Regions from separate parts of the Streptomyces sp. B21-105 genome, predicted to be linked through region 2. Evidence: riboswitches for the same ligand, from Rfam matches in the RefSeq annotation. Region 2 holds a riboswitch; each other region holds the start of a gene.
What was found. Region 2 has a riboswitch for cobalamin ahead of QA802_RS27940 (ribonucleoside-diphosphate reductase subunit alpha). Riboswitches for the same ligand answer to the same signal wherever they lie in the genome.
Positions count from the first base shown of each region.

Region 1: linked by a shared signal. The riboswitch ahead of QA802_RS39035 (ABC transporter substrate-binding protein) and the one ahead of QA802_RS27940 (ribonucleoside-diphosphate reductase subunit alpha) in region 2 are both predicted to bind cobalamin.
Region 3: linked by a shared signal. The riboswitch ahead of QA802_RS10710 (cobalamin biosynthesis protein) and the one ahead of QA802_RS27940 (ribonucleoside-diphosphate reductase subunit alpha) in region 2 are both predicted to bind cobalamin.

Region 1 is NZ_JARUMJ010000001.1:8,728,626-8,734,017, reverse strand. It holds partial or broken gene QA802_RS39045 (VOC family protein) at 1-490, opposite strand, end outside; gene QA802_RS39040 (protein kinase domain-containing protein) at 633-3,386, opposite strand; cobalamin riboswitch at 3,771-3,901, shown strand; gene QA802_RS39035 (ABC transporter substrate-binding protein) at 3,992-5,050, shown strand; gene QA802_RS39030 (FecCD family ABC transporter permease) at 5,047-5,392, shown strand, end outside.
Region 2 is NZ_JARUMJ010000001.1:6,155,189-6,160,580, reverse strand. It holds gene QA802_RS27950 (NACHT domain-containing protein) at 1-3,019, opposite strand, end outside; gene QA802_RS27945 (GNAT family N-acetyltransferase) at 3,218-3,724, shown strand; cobalamin riboswitch at 3,777-3,912, shown strand; gene QA802_RS27940 (ribonucleoside-diphosphate reductase subunit alpha) at 4,038-5,392, shown strand, end outside.
Region 3 is NZ_JARUMJ010000001.1:2,370,377-2,375,768, forward strand. It holds gene QA802_RS10695 (class II aldolase/adducin family protein) at 1-325, opposite strand, end outside; gene QA802_RS10700 (inorganic phosphate transporter) at 490-1,752, shown strand; gene QA802_RS10705 (hypothetical protein) at 1,787-2,008, shown strand; cobalamin riboswitch at 2,252-2,390, shown strand; gene QA802_RS10710 (cobalamin biosynthesis protein) at 2,491-3,435, shown strand; gene QA802_RS10715 (cobyric acid synthase) at 3,432-4,964, shown strand; gene QA802_RS10720 (hypothetical protein) at 4,985-5,137, shown strand; gene QA802_RS10725 (putative cobaltochelatase) at 5,134-5,392, shown strand, end outside.

The DNA of each region.
Region 1 (5,392 bases), 2.6 Mb from region 2:
GAGCTGAACCGCCAGCCGAACACCCCGCCGTAGAACTCCTTCGCCGCCGGGGCGTCGGTCGTGTACAGCTCGGTCCAGCACAGCGAGCCCGGCTCGTCGACGAGCTCGAAGCCGGCGTTCTTCCCCGGCTGCCAGACCGCGAACTGGCCGCCCAGCGGGTCGCTGTACTGCGCCATCCGGCCCCAGTCGCCGAGGTCCCTAGACGCCAGCCGCACGGTGCCTCCCTCTCGACGGCCCGGGTCGTGGCGTCCGCGTCGGTGACCGTGTAGTAGATCATCCACGCGGAGCGGGCGCCCTCCTCGGTCAGCTTGCCGAGGCCGGCGACGGTTTTGCCGTCCTTCTGGAACATCCCGCCCTCCGCGCCCTGCCCCTCCATGGGCTCGTACCGCCAGCCCAGCACGGCGCCGTAGAAGGCCGCGGCGGCCGGGACGTCGGGGGCCCCGAGGTCCAGCCAGCAGGGGACGCCGGGGGTGGGATCGGTGGTCATCACGACGTTGCCCTTTCGCAGATCCGTCAACGCCCTCAGCGTGGCACCGCGCCGCGGTGCTCGCGCGTCGGCCGCCGCGGGCCGCGGTCCGAACGGGTGGTCCCCGCTTCTGAAGCGCGCTCCGCCCGCCTCGAACGCGTCGCCCTCAGGTGACGGACAGCCCGTAGACCCGGTCGAAGTGGTGGGCCACCAGATGTCCGGCGGCGTCGCAGGCGACCTGCCACCGGTTGACGCCGGTCTCGCGGCCGTCGGTGAAGTTCCACAGCAGACGGCCCGAGGCGATGTCGATCGCGTAGAAGCCGTCCTTGCTCTCGAAGGCCGTCACGTACACGGCGCGCCCGCCCACCACGACGGGACTGTCCACGTCGAGGCGGGGAGTCTCGCAGAACCAGCGCCGGGAGCCGTTCGCCGCGTCGAAGGCGTACACGCCGGTGGGGTCGGTGCCGGTGACGTAGACGGTGTTGCCGACGGCTCCGAGGGAGGCGTACATGCCCCGTTCCGCCTTCGTGTTCCACCGGAGCCTGCCGGTGCTCAGCTCGAGGGCGATGACCTCGGAACCGACCGCGAAGACGGTCTGCCCGAGCACGGCCAGGCCCGGCCTGAGGTCGTAGCCCACCGGGTGCCGCCAGCGCAGCGCGCCGCCGTCACGGGTGCCGCGGACGGCCACGTTGCGCAGTCCGTCGGCGTAGACGAAGTACTCGCCGGTGAGGACTGGCTGCAGGGCGATGCCGACGTCCTGCGGATCGATCGGTATGACGACGGCCTGACGCGCCTCGATGTCGACGCCGAAGACGGAGTCGGTGGAGGTCGCCACCCCTTGCTCCCCCGGCCGGCGCTGCAGCTTGGCGCCGAGCACCGAGACGGTGTGATCGTCGTAGCCGCCGAGCAACTGGTCGAACCGGTAGTCCTCGCCGAAGTCGAGGGTGAACTGCTCCGCGCCGCCGACCGGGTCCACGCCGATCACCGTCGCGCCCGTGCCCAGCGCGACCGCCGCGCCGTTGATCAGCAGGACGGGGCCGGGCGAGAGGCTGATGCCCTGATACACCCACCGGGGCCGCGAACCGTTCTTCACGTCGAGGCCGATCATGTCCCCCGGGCGGGTCTTCACCAGGGCTGCGCCGTCGTGGAAGACGGCCGGGGCCTGCAACAGCGGTCCGCCCCGGTAGACCCAGGTCGGCTCCGGTGCCCGGCCGAGCGGACGCGCGGCTTCCGTACCCGGTTCTGCGCCCGGCGTTCCGCGGACGGCGAGTGTCGCTCCCGCGACGAGCGCCGCGCCGGCGGTGGCCCCCAGGACCGCGCGCCGGGCGACTCCGGTGCGTGCGGGAGCCCGGTGGTGCGCGGGCGACGGTGCGGGTGCGGGTGCGGGTGCGGGTGCGGCGGAACGTTTCGACGCCGATTGCGGCAACGGCGTCGAACCCGGCCTCTGCGAACGCCCCTTGGCCGGTTCCGCGGCCTGTCCTCGTGTCTCGGCCTGGGCTGCGGACCGGGCGTCGGGCTGGGCTGCGGACCGGTTTTCGTAGCCGGTTTCGGATCGGGTTTCGTAGCCCGTTTCGTAGCCCGTTTCGGATCGGGCTCGGGTTTCTGCCCGGGACTCGGCCCGCGTGAGCGCCTGCGCCTGGGGCTGCCTCCGCACCTGGGCCGGCACGTCCGGTGAGACGAACGACTCGGCTCGCGCCAGTGCCGTGGGGGGCTCCGCGCCGCCGACGGCTGTGGCGCCCTCACCGCGGCTTGCGACGCCCTGGTTTCCGCTGCGGTTTGCGTAGCCGTTTCGGTCTTCGTTTCTGCTGGTGATGCCGTTTCTGGCTCCGCTTCCGTATCCGCTTCCGTATCTGTTCCCGTTTCCGCAGCTGTTGCCGTTTCCGTAGCTGTTCCCGTCGCTGCTGCCGCTTTCGGGGGCGCCGTATGCCGACTGGCCGGTGAGCTCAGACCGCTCGGCGACGGGCCCCTCGGGCGGCGCGGGCGGCGCGAAGGCAGCCCCGGGCCGCGGATCCGCGGCCGGCGGGGCGAGGCGGTCCAGGTCCCGCACGGCGGCCCGGTGGGCGTCGACCATGGCGGCCACGGGCGCCGGCAGCCAGCCCTCCGTCAGCACCTGTTCGGCGCCGCCGGGTGCGCAGGCCGCGGAGAGCCGGTCGGGGTGGATCCTCAGGACGGGGTCCTTGGCGTGACACAGACCGATGATCTTGTCCAGCGGTTCGGGCACCAGACTCAGGTCGGGCGCCCCGTGGGCCACCTGGTAGAGCAGCGCCGCGCCCACCGCCCCGCCGAACGGCGAGCGTCCGGACGCGGCGAACGCGAGCACCGAGCCGAGGCAGAAGACGTCGCCCTCGGGGCCCATCGGATCTCCGGTTGCCTGCTCCGGGCACATGTAGTCGAGGGAGCCGAACAGGGTGCCGGAACCGGTGAGTTCATAGCCGTCACGGGCGCGCACGATGCCGAAGTCGATGACCCGCGGGCCGTCCGCCGCGAGCAGCACGTTGGACGGTTTGAGGTCACGGTGCACGAGCCCTTCGGCGTGCACCGCCATCAGCGCCTCGGCGATGCCCGCGCCCAGTGCGAGGACCGTCTCCGCCGGCAGCGGCCCGTGCGCGGCGACCGCCTCGGCCAGGGTGGGGCCGGGTACGTGGTCGGTGGCGAGCCAGGGCGTCTCGTCGTCCGGTGCGGCGTCGACGACGTGTGCCGTGTAGGCACCGCCGACTGCGGCCGCGGCCGCCACCTCCCGCCGGAAGCGGATACGGAAGTTGTTGTCGTCCGCCATCTCGGGACGGATCACCTTGACCGCGACGACACGGCCGGCCGACGACCGTGCCAGATAGACCCGGCCCATGCCGCCTGCGCCGAGCCGGGCCACGAGCCGGTACGGCCCGAGCTGCTCGGGGTCTTCTGGGCGCAGTGACTGCATGCCCTCGGCCGCCTGTTCTCGGTGGGGACGGGCAAAGATCCCGCCCACGCTGCGGGGGAAGGCCCGGTGGGGGTCCGGACGACAGACTAGGCGCTCGAACGGCGGTTCGGGAGCGGGTCATTGCATGCCGGTCCACGCACCTGAAAGTAAGTACCCGGCCGCACTCCGGCCCTTTCACGCCGATATGACGCCATGTCAAAGGTCGGGTGACACGTGCTTTCCCTGCGGGAACAGTGCGTGCTGAGCAACAGGTGCACGATGAAAGCACGTAGTGGCCCGGAGACCTCCGATGTGTCGAAGGTCACCCCCGTCAGGACCCTCGACGCCTGTGGTAGCTTGCCGAAGCCAGTCGTACTCGTGCGCGCCCCCGGGCGCGCAGGGGTCAGGGAATCCGGTGAGACTCCGGAGCTGACGCGCAGCGGTAAGGGCGACGGGCGGGGCTTTCGGCCACTGGGGCGCGCACGCGCGCGCTCCGGGAAGGCGCCTCGCCCGGGTGACCCCGAGTCCGAAGACCTGCTGGCGGCCTCCGGTGCCGCAGACCGGCCGGAGGAGCGCACCGTACGACCGGGCTTCGCGCTTGAGCCCTCGACGACGAAGGAAACTCCGTGCCGTTCGCACGTCCCGTCCGCTCTGCCGTCCTGTTCCTGGCAGGCGCCCTCCTGTCGACCGGCTGCGGCGGATCCGCCACCTCCCCCGCCTCCTCGGCCGCCACCGACGGTCCCGCCGGGGGGCAGGCGGCCGGCCATCCGGTCACGCTCGACAACTGCGGACAGCGGGTCCGGATCGACACGCCCCCGCGGCGGGCGGTCTCCCTCAACCAGGGTACGACGGAGATCATGCTCTCCCTCGGGCTCGGCGACCGGATGGCGGGCACCGCCACCTGGACCGAACCGCTGCCCGAGAGCCTGGAGAAGGCAAACGCCCGGGTGCCGCGGCTGGCCGACAACGCACCCTCCTTCGAGAAGGTCCTGGACGTCGAACCCGACTTCGTGGCCGCCTCGTTCGCCTCCACGCTCGGCAAGGGCGGGGTGGCCACCCGCGAGCAGTTCGAGAAGCTCGGGGTGCCGGCCTATCTCTCCCCCGCCGACTGCGCCGGCAAGGACAACAGCGGCGACGGCGACGGCGTCCGCACCGAGCCGCTCACCATGGACGCGGTGTACGGCGAAGTACGCGACCTGGCCCGGGTCTTCGGTGTCGAGAAGCGGGGGGAGATCCTGGTGGCCGACCTGAAGTCCCGGGTGAGCAGGGCCGCTTCGGGACTCGACGCAAAGGACGTCACCCTCCTCTACTGGTTCGCCAACTCCCAGTCCCCCTACCTGGCCGGCTGCTGCGGCGCCCCCGGCGTCATCACCCGCGAAGTCGGTGCGAAGAACGTCTTCGACGACACCGAGGAGGAGTGGCCGCAGGTCAACTGGGAGACGGTCGCCGACCGCGACCCGGACGTCCTCGTCATCGGCGATCTGACCCGTAAGCAGCAGACGGCCGAGACCGCGGCCAGGAAGATCGCGTTCCTGGAGTCCGATCCGGTCACCAGGAACATGACCGCCGTGCGGAAGAAGCGGTACGTGCTGCTGTCCGGGCAGGCGATGAACCCGACCGTGCGCACGGTCGAGGGCGTGGAGAAGGTGGCCGCGGCACTGCGCGCGTACGGCCTCGCGGGATGACTGTCGCCGACCCGGCGGCCGCCGCCGCGCCCGCGGTGGCGGCACGGGAGCCGCGCCACAGGGTGCGCCACGGGCCGCTGTGGGCGGCCGGCCTCGTGCTGCTGTGCGCGTCCGTCGCCATGGCGATCACCATCGGCCCGGCGGACATCGCCGTCGGGGACGTGTGGTCGACAGTGGCCTCCCATCTCGGCTTCGGCGAGGCCGGGTTGACGCCGCTGAGGGACGGCATCGTGTGGAATCTGCGGCTGCCGCGCACCCTGCTGGCGGCGGTGTGCGGCGCGGGCCTCGCCGTGTGCGGCGCGGTGATGCAGTCCCTGCTGCGCAACCCGCTCGCCGACCCGT
Region 2 (5,392 bases):
CGGGCTGTCCGGTCTCCAGGGCGAGGGCGGCCAGGTCGCCGGCCTCGGCGACGAACGGATGCAGGCACCGCCGGGCAGGCCCGCCGTCCGAGGAACCCGGCGCCGCGTTCACCGTGCCCGCCATCGACAGCCAGCGCTGCACCGTCTGTACGGCGGTGGCCCCGCCGAGCAGCTGGAACGGCTGATACCCGTCGGGGCGGCCGCCGGCCATGTCCGGGAGTTCCCACAGGCACAGCGCCTGGAGCAGGCTGAGTTGCGCGTACCAGCAGCGTGACTGCTGCAGCACGGTCTCCGCCTGGCGGATCAGGTCGTCCCGGCCCCCCACGCAGGTGTGCGGGTGCCGGTGGCGCCGGTTGGCCGCGTACTTGAAGCCCTGGGCCAGCGCGGCTTCCAGGGCGAGCGGCAGATCGGGCGTACCGCCGGTGAACTTCGGGTCGAGGTGGCGCAGCCATTTGGTGAGACGTTCCCGGGCCTCGTCGCGATGGGCCTCGTCGACGGAGCCCAGCAGCATCGGGAGCATCCAGGCCCGCATCACGAACTCCCGGAAGAGATCGACCCGTTGCTCGCGGTAGCGCCGGTTCAGTTCCTTGCGGTCCTCCTGCAGCCGCCCGATGTCCTCGTCCGGCGCGCTCCCCGGAGCCGTGCGGACCGCCCGGGCCCTTCTCATCCGCGCGGCCCATGTCTCGTGCTCCCCTCTCTTCCAGGCCTTCAGCCGGTCGAGCCGGTCGTTGTACTCGCGCACCGGGTCGCTGTTCAGGCCGACCCGCTCGCGGATCACGGCGAACGCCGCGTTGCCCCCGCTGCCGAACTCCTGGGCGACGACCAGGCGGATGGAGTAGGAGGGTTCCTTGACGGCCAGTTGGAAGAGCTCCCAGTACAGCGGGGTGGTGTCGATCCGGTCGGAGACCGCCCGCAGCGCGGCCCCCAACTGCTTCAGCGCTCTGCGCTTGGCGTCCCTCAGGGTGCGCCGGTCGCCCTTGATGGCGGGCCAGTGCCGGCGCAACGCGCTCACGATCTCGGCGAGATGCCTCGGGTCGGCCTCGGCGCTCTCGATCTCCAGGGCGGCCGCGTAGAGATCCAGGGCCTTGGGATCGTCGGTGCGCCGGCCCGCGGCGGCGCACAGCCGGCAGGCAAGCGGGCGGCCCCGCACGGGAGCCCGCCGTACCCGCTCCGCGATCTCCCTGCGCACCTCGGCCCGCACCCCGCGCCTGCGGGCCGAAGGGTCCGCCGCCCGCCTCCGGGACAGCAGGACGAGGGCGATGAGCAGTTCACGGCTGGGACCGGGCGGCTGAAGCGCCTGCTCGGTCAGGTCCCCGGCGCCCCGTTCTCCCAGGTGGCTCAGCACACGGCAGCCGAAGTAGGCCTGGATGATGCTGTGCGGGAAGCGGACCCTGTGCTCGAAGCCCTCCACCAGCCTGAGCCTGCTCGCGTACGCCGCAAAGCGGGCGAGGACGGCATGGCACTGGTCCAGGTTGCCCTCGCGCAGCCGCCTGCCTTCCTGTTCGCCGAGTCGCCGGCACAGCACCTCCCAGATCTGCTGCCGGTGCCAGTCGACGAGCGTGTTGTCCCGCTTGCCGTACTGGTCGAAGCCGCGGCCGGACCACAGGTGCTCGGCGCGGGCCCGGGCGCGCCTGGCCGCGCCGGGATGCAGGATGTTCGGGTCGAGCAGCTCCGCGAAGCCGACCTCCAGCGTGTCCTGGAGCAGTCCGAGGCAGGCCAGGGCGCACACCACTTCGAGCGTGTCACGGCGCTCGCCGGGGGTCAGCGCGACGTCCTCGCGCAGTTTGCCCTCGCACAGCGCCTCGGCCCAGGTCTCCATCAGCCAGAGCCGCAGGGTGGCGCGGTCGCGGCTGCGGGTGATGACGTGCTGCGGGTCGTCCTCCGGACGGTCGTGCTCCAGGATTCCCCGCCGGTGGAGTTCGCGGGCGATCTGGAGGTAGACCGGCGACTCGGTCACCTCCGCCGTCTCCACGATCCAGTCCACCCGGCGCTCGTCGGTGTCCGGCACGTCCGCCTCGACGAAGCGCAGCGCCTCCTCCTCGCTGAGGGGTTCGAGCATCACGATCGCGGCGGAGGTGGTCTCCAGCGGGCTGTGCGGCCGGGAGGCGATCACCAGGGGCAGCTTCTCCTCGCGGGCGCGCTCGATGGCCTGGCGGATGACGTTGTCCCGGTTCTGCTGCCGGCCGTCGTCGAGCAGGGCCTCCTCCAGGCCGTCGGCGAGGACGACCGGTTTGTCGTCGGCGAGGAGTTGCTGCCACACCCGGTCGGTCTTGCTGCGCGCCAGAACCCCCTTGGGCGCCTCCTGGGCGAACCGCTCCCTGGCCAGTCGCTCGAAGTTGAGCTCGGCGCCGTCCGTCGCGTCGCGCAGCCTGATCGGCACCGGTACGGCGTGCTGGCGGGCCAGGAGTTCGGTGAGCCGTACGAGGACGGCGGTCTTCCCCGCGCCGACGCCGCCGACGAGCAGATACGGCCGCCGGGTGTCGCGCTCCCGCAGCCGCTCGGCGATGACCTGGGCGATGTCCTCGCGGCCGACGATCTCGCGGGTGTCGTATCCGGCGGTGGGCACCAGGGCCCGGGGATCCCGCAGGGCCTTGGTGAGGTAACGCCGCTTGGTCCAGCGGTACCACCAGAACAGGAAGAGCGCGGCGGCGATCGAGGCGGCGAGGACCGGACCGACGAACCGGGAGACGATCTCGAATCCCTGGTTGTTCTGCCGCCACTTCTCGAAGCCGGTCGTGTCGTGCGTGACGAGGATGAACACGCCCTCCCCGACCCAGGCGAGCACCGCCAGCACGGCGACCAGCCAGACCGCCCGGGTGACGTTGGCGTAGGAGACCCACCGGCGCCACTTCTTGGGGCGGGCGACGCCGCGGCGGGCCTCCCGACGGATCGTCAGGGAGTGCCAGCGGCCGACGAGCCCGTGCCGCAGGCGGGTTCCCGCCCGCCGGAAAGGCAGCGTGGCCATCGGCGCGTCGCGCGGTCGCTCCTTGCCGGGCGGATGGCGGACGACCCTCGTCATGCCGTTCTCCTTCCGAGTCCCGGGAGCGGTCCCCGGACGGAGGGCTCGCGGACAGAGGACTCGCAGGCAGTGGACTCGCCGGCAGAGGACTCGCGAAAAAGGATTCGCGGGCGGAGGATTCGCGCGGCGTCGGCGGCTACTTCCATGGAAACACTCCCGGTACGCTCCGCAACCCGGGCGTCCGGCAGACTCGGGGCCATGGACATCGCGATACGGCAGGTCGCGCCCGGCGAGTACCGGGCCCTCGGTGAACTCACCGCCCAGGCCTACCTCCAGGACGGTCTCCTCGACTACGGCGAGGAGGACCCGTATCTGCCGGTGTTGAAGGACGTCGCCGCGCGGGCGGCCGCCGCCGAGGTGCTGGTGGCCATGGACGGCGACCGGCTCCTCGGCGGCGTCACCTTCGTGGCCGGTCCCGGCCCGGTCGCCGACATCGCGCGGCCCGGTGAGGCCGAGATCCGTGCGCTCGCGGTCGCGCACGCGGCGCGCGGCCGGGGTGCCGGGGAGGCCCTGGTGCGGGCCTGCCTCGAGCGGGCGCGGGGCACCCGGGGCTGCACGGCCGTCGTCCTGTCGAGTCAGCGCAGTATGCACAGCGCGCACCGGATCTACGAACGTCTCGGTTTCGTCCGCACACCCGAGCGGGACTGGAATCCCGTGCCGCACCTGGACGACCTCACTCTGCTCACCTATCAGTTGACGCTCTGAAACCGCCCCGACACAACATCTGGGGGTGGCGTGACGGGTGAGCACAAGATGTATGCTCATGCTCGCTGTCGCCGCAGGGGAATCCGGTGCGAATCCGGAACTGTCCCGCAACGGTGTACTCGCGTGCATCCCTACCCATATGGGCACGCCTGTTCAGTCCGAGGTCCTGCCGACAGCGCGCCCGGCCGTCCGGTCCGGGTTGCCCTGACGTCCGGGCCTCGTGGAGTGGGCCGGTGGACGCGACGCCCCCGCGCGCTCGTGTGCTGCCCCCTGCCCTGCGCCAGGCCCCCTGCCGAGCGAGGGAGAGCCCCACGTGACCATCGCGCCAGCCGAACCGGCCTCAGTCACCGAGCTGAAGACCGACGGTCCCGGGACCGCGTTGCTGCGTACCCTGACCGAGCTGACCGCCGACCTGCCCGACGCCGACCCCGGCCGGGTCGCCGCCGCCGCGCTGCGCGGCCGGTCCGCCCGGGCCGACGAGGCGGAGCTGCGCGAGCTGGCCACGGAGGCGGCCGCCGGCCTGATCGCCGAGGACCCCGCCTACTCGAAGCTGGCCGCCCGGCTGCTGACGATCTCCATCGCCGCGGAGGCCGCCTCCCAGGGCGTCACCTCGTTCACCGCGTCGGTCGCCGTCGGCCACCGCGAGGGCCTGATCGCGGACCGCACCGCCGAGTTCGCGCGCATCCACGCGGCCCGTCTCGACGCGCTGATCGACACCGCCGCCGACGACCGCTTCGGCTACTTCGGACTGCGCACCCTGCACAGCCGCTACCTCCTGCGGCACCCGATCACCCGCAAGGTGGTCGAGACGCCCCAGCACTTCCTGCTGCGCGTCGCCGCCGGTCTGGCGGATGGGGGCACCCCCTCCGGGGGAAACACGGCGCGCGCCCTGGACGAAGTCGCCGCGCTCTACCGGCTGATGAGCCGGCTGGAATACCTGCCGTCCTCCCCCACGCTCTTCAACTCCGGCACCCGGCACCCGCAGATGTCGTCCTGCTACCTCCTCGACTCCCCGCTGGACGAGCTGGACTCCATCTACGACCGTTACCACCAGGTGGCCCGGCTGTCGAAGCACGCCGGCGGCATCGGGCTGTCGTACTCCCGCATCCGCAGCCGGGGTTCGCTGATCCGCGGCACCAACGGGCACTCCAACGGCATCGTGCCGTTCCTCAAGACCCTGGACGCCTCCGTCGCCGCCGTGAACCAGGGCGGCCGGCGCAAGGGCGCGGCGGCGGTCTACCTGGAGACCTGGCACTCCGACATCGAGGAGTTCCTGGAGCTGCGGGACAACACCGGTGAGGACGCCCGGCGCACGCACAACCTGAACCTGGCGCACTGGATCCCGGACGAGTTCATGCGCCGGGTCAACGCCGACGAGCCGTGGTCGCTGTTCTCCCCGGCCGACGTGCCCGAGCTGGTCGACCTGTGGGGCGACGAGTTCGACGCGGCCTACCGCAAGGCCGAGGCGGACGGCCTGGCGAAGAAGACCATCCCGGCCCGTGACCTGTACGGCCGCATGATGCGCACCCTCGCGCAGACCGGCAACGGCTGGATGACCTTCAAGGACGCGGCCAACCGCACCGCCAACCAGACGGCCGAGCCGGGCCACGTCGTGCACTCCTCCAACCTCTGCACGGAGATCCTGGAGGTCACCGACGACGGCGAGAC
Region 3 (5,392 bases), 3.8 Mb from region 2:
TCGCCCCGGCGTCGGTGGCCCGGTACACGGCCAGATGCATGGGGAGTTCGCTGCTGGGGGCCAGGGAGCCGAGGGCCTGCCGGCCGGTGAGGTCGACGCCGGTGACGTCGTCCGGGGCGAGCCGGTCGTAGGGCACGCCGGACGGCGTCACGAGCACGGTGTCGCCGACGCGCACCGAGACGTTGCCCGAGGTGCCGACGACCAGCCCGTCGGCGACCGTGCGGCGGGCGGCCGCCACCAGTTCGGCCCAGGCCCGCGCCTCCTCGGGGGACGCCTGCCGCCCCCGCCGCCGGACGTCCGCTCGCTCGCCTCGATGCTCAGCCATGCCGCGATCCTGTCAGTCCCGCGCGGGGGCCGTCGGCACTCCCCGCTCGGGCGACGGCACAGCCGGGTCATCCGGACACCGTGACGCCCGCCACAGTTCATCTTCCGTTCACCCGGGTTGCCTACGGTCAATCAGCCAATGACTTCGAACGATTGCCTGGGTAAATGGAAAACTTCTCGCTGATCCTCGCGATTGTGGTGGTAACCGCACTTGCGTTTGATTTCACGAACGGTTTTCACGACACCGCCAACGCGATGGCCACGACCATCTCGACCGGTGCACTCAAGCCCAAGGTCGCGGTGGCCATGTCCGCCGTGCTGAACCTTGTGGGAGCCTTCCTCTCGGTGGAGGTCGCCAACACGATCTCCAAGGGTCTCGTCGACGAGACCGGCATCCGTCCCGAGGTCATCTTCGCCGCCCTGGTCGGCGCGATCCTCTGGAATCTGCTGACCTGGCTGGTGGGTCTGCCCTCCAGCTCCTCGCACGCCCTGATGGGCGGTCTGATCGGCGCCACCATCGCCTCGGCCGGCATGGGCGCGGTGCACGGCGACGTGCTCGTCACCAAGGTGCTGCTGCCGGCGGTCGCCGCCCCGATCGTCGCGGGCGTCGCGGCGATGCTCGCCACCCGCCTCTCCTACACGCTGGGCCGCAAGGCCGACGGCAAGGCCGCGGACAAGGGTTACCGCGCGGGCCAGATCGCCTCGGCCGGCCTGGTCTCTCTCGCCCACGGCACCAACGACGCCCAGAAGACGATGGGCATCATCACCCTCGCGCTGGTCGCCGGCGGCGCCGTGGCCCCCGACTCCGACCCGCCCACCTGGGTCATCCTCTCGGCCGGTCTGGCCATCGCGCTCGGCACCTACCTCGGCGGCTGGCGCATCATCCGCACGATGGGCAAGGGGCTGACCGACCTCCAGCCGCAGCAGGGCTTCGCCGCCCAGACCAGTGCCGCGACGGTCATCCTGGCCTCGTCCCACCTCGGCTTCTCCCTCTCCACCACGCATTCGGTCTCCGGTGCGGTGATGGGCGCGGGGCTGGGCCGCAAGGGCGGCGTGGTCCGGTGGTCGACCGCGACCCGCATGTTCGTCGCCTGGGGTCTGACGCTCCCGGCCGCCGCCCTGGTGGGCGCGCTCGCCGAATCGGTCACCGGGCTCGGCGACTGGGGCACGGCCGTGGTCGCCGTCTTCCTGATCGCCTCCAGCGCGGCCATCTGGAAGATCTCCCGGCGTGAGGTCGTCGACGCGTCGAACGTCAACGAGACCGAGGAACCGGCCGGAGTGATCACCACGGCCATCGCCATGGTCGCCCCGCCGCCCACGGGCACGCCGGCCGCGGACGTCACGACGGACCTGACGGCCACCATCCCGGCGCCGCCCGCGTCGGCCGCGCCGCCCGCCCCTGCCGCTCCCCCTGCCGCGGCCGTCTGAGCCCGCGCCACCGGAACGAAGGAAGAGAACCGCCATGAAGATCGACTGGGCAGCCCTGGGCTCCGTGTTCGGCGTCAGCCTCGTGGTCACCGTGGGCCTCGTCACCCTGTTCACCCTCGGCGTCATGGGCCTGTCGCGCAGGGAACGCGCGGCGGCCGAGGGCGGCTCGGCCGCCCTCGCGGTGACGGGCGCGTACGCGTGCTTCGCCGCCTGCGCGGCAGCCGTGGCCTACGGCATCTCGCTGATCGTGGTCTGACGCGCCGTCGTCCGACGGGACGTGGGCCGACGGGACGTGGGCCGACGGGACGTGGACCTCAGGGGTGCGGGACGGATCGTCGTCCCGCACCCCGTTCCTGTTCCCGTTCCTGTTCCCGTTCCTGTGCTCGTCCGCGCACCCCGTTCCCGTACCCGCTCTCCGCACCCCGTTCGTGAACCCCGCCGGCCCCGCCGTGTGGGGTTCTGCACATCCTCCCCGCGCAGGTCAACAGCAAGTTGACGACTCTTCCGGGCCCGTGGTGGACTGCCCGGGCCATTACGGCGGCAGAAGAGGAAGCCGGTGCGAGTCCGGCGCGGTCCCGCCACTGTCACCGGGGAGCAGACCCCCGGGAGCCAGGAACTCTCGCCGCCGGTCTCGTCGAACCAGGGCGCGGACACCCTGAGTGAGGACCTCTGCCATGTGCGGCTGCCGACCGAGCGTCACCACCGAGCCGACCCCCGCCCCCACCACCGGCTGACCCGATGGGTGCCGAGCGCGTCCACGCGTACGGCGCCGCCGCCGGCCTGCTCGGCGACCTGCTCCTCGGCGATCCCCGCCGCGGGCACCCGGTCGCCGTGTTCGGGCGGGCCGCGGGCGCCGTCGAACGGCTGCTGTGGCGGGACCACCGGGGGTGGGGCGCCCTGCACACCGCCGTGTGCGCGGGCGGCGCCGTGGCCCTGGGGGCCGTCGCCTCGCGGGGCGCGCGCCGCTCTCCCGCCGCCTCCGTCGCCCTGACCGCCGCCGCCACCTGGGCCGTCGTCGGGGGCAGTTCGCTCGTGCGCGAGTCCCGAGCGATCGGGCGGGCCCTGGAGGCGGGGGACGTCGAGGCGGCCCGGGAACGGCTGCCGCATCTGTGCGGGCGGGATCCGCAGGCGCTGGACGCCGACGGGATCGCCCGGGCCGTCGTGGAGTCCGTCGCCGAGAACACCTCCGACGCCGTCGTCGGGGCGCTGGTGTGGGGCGCCGTGGGCGGTGTGCCGGGACTGGCCGGGTTCCGGGCCGTCAACACCCTGGACGCGATGGTCGGTCACCGCTCGCCGCGGTATCTGCGCTTCGGCTGGGCCGCCGCCCGGCTCGACGACCTCGCCGGGTGGCCCGGGGCGCGGCTGACCGCCGTGCTGGCCGCCGCCGCGGGCGACGATCCGCGCGGCGCGCTGCGGGCCTGGCGCGCCGACGCCCGCAAGCACCCGAGCCCCAACGCGGGCCCCGTGGAGGCTTCCTTCGCGGGCGCCCTCGGCGTGCGGCTGGGCGGGACCCTGGCGTACGGCGGCCGGGTCGAACACCGGCCGGTGCTCAACGGGGCGGCCGGACGGGCCGTCGCCGTGCCCGACATCGAACGCGCCGCGCGGCTCTCCCGCCGCGTCGGTCTGCTCGCGCTCGGCGTCACCGTCGCCGCGCGCCTCGTCGCGAAGGGACGTCAGTCATGAGCGGGGGGCTCCTCGTCGCCGGCACGACCTCCGACGCCGGCAAGAGCGTCGTCACCGCCGGGATCTGCCGGTGGCTGGTGCGACAGGGCGTCAAGGTCGCGCCGTTCAAGGCGCAGAACATGTCCCTCAACTCCTTCGTGACGCGGGAGGGCGCCGAGATCGGGCGGGCGCAGGCCATGCAGGCGCAGGCCTGCCGGGTGGAGCCGACCGCGCTGATGAACCCGGTGCTGCTCAAGCCGGGCGGGGAGCGCAGCAGCCAGGTCGTGCTGCTGGGCAGGCCGGTGGGCGAGATGAGCGCCCGTGGCTATCACGGTGGGCGCCAGCAGAGACTTCTCGGCACCGTTCTCGACTGTCTCGCCGAGTTGCGGGGCACGTATGACGCGGTGATCTGTGAGGGGGCGGGCAGTCCCGCCGAGATCAACCTGCGGCGGACCGACATCGTGAACATGGGGATCGCGCGGAGCGCGCGGCTGCCCGTGCTCGTCGTCGGCGACATCGACCGGGGCGGGGTCTTCGCGTCGTTCTTCGGCACGGTCGCCCTGCTGTCGCCCGAGGACCAGGAACTGGTCGCCGGGTTCCTGGTCAACAAGTTCCGCGGGGACGTCTCCCTGCTGGAGCCGGGCCTGGACATGCTGCACGGGCTCACCGGGCGGCGGACGTACGGGGTGCTGCCGTTCCGGCACGGGCTGGGGATCGACGAGGAGGACGGGCTGAGGGTGTCGCTGCGGGGGACCGTGCGGGAGTCGAACACCGCTCCGCCGGTCGGCGAGGACGTGCTGCGGGTCGCCGTCTGCGCGGTCCCGCTGATGTCCAACTTCACCGACGTGGACGCGCTGGCCGCCGAGCCCGGCGTCGTCGTGCGGTTCGTCGACCGGCCCGAGGAGCTGGCCGACGCCGACCTGGTCGTCGTACCGGGGACCCGGGGCACCGTGCGGGCACTGGAGTGGCTGCGCGAGCGCGGGCTGGCCGACGCGCTGGTGCGCCGGGCCGCCGAGCAGCGGCCCGTCCTCGGCGTCTGCGGGGGTTACCAGATCCTCGGCGAGCGGATCGAGGACGAGGTGGAGAGCCGGCTCGGCCGGGTCGAGGGGCTCGGACTGCTGCCCGTGCGGGTGCGGTTCGCCCCGGCGAAGACCCTGACCCGCCCGGTGGGCGAAGCCCTCGGCGAGTCCGTCGAGGGGTACGAGATCCATCACGGGGTGGCCACCGTGGACGGTGGGGAGGCGTTCCTGCGCGACGACCGCGGAAACCCCCTGGACGGCTGCCGGATCGGGCAGGTCTGGGGCACGCACTGGCACGGCTCGCTGGAGTCGGACGGGTTCCGGCGGGCCTTCCTGCGGGAGGTGGCCGCAGCGGCGGGCCGGCGTTTCGTGCCCGCCCCGGACACCTCGTTCGGCGCGTTGCGCGAGGAGCAGCTGGACCGGCTCGGCGACCTGATCGAAGAGCACGCGGACACCGACGCGCTCTGGCGGCTGATCGAGTCGGGCGCGCCGCGCGGGCTGCCGTTCGTTCCCCCGGGAGCACCCGCGTGAGCACTCGTACGAAAGGCCGCGTGAGCGCCGGGCCGTCGCCGGCGCTGTCGTCGTCGGCCGCCGGTGTCCTGCGCACGGGGAAGTCCGGCCGGTGGCCGCGGCGGGGCACCACCGAACGGCTGTGGGACGTCCGTCCCGGGCCGGAGGGCGAGTTGGAAGGCAACGAGAAGTGAGTACTCCTTTCCCGTTCACGGCCGTCGTCGGCCAGGACGACCTGCGGCTCGCGCTGCTGCTGAACGCCGTGTCGCCGGCGGTGGGCGGTGTGCTGGTGCGCGGCGAGAAGGGCACCGCCAAGTCGACGGCCGTACGGGCGCTGTCGGCGCTCATGCCGGCGCTGGACGCGGTGACCGGCTGCCGGTTCTCCTGCGACCCGGCATCGCCCGACCCGGCCTGCCCGGACGGACCGCACGAGCCGGGGGCGTCCGAGA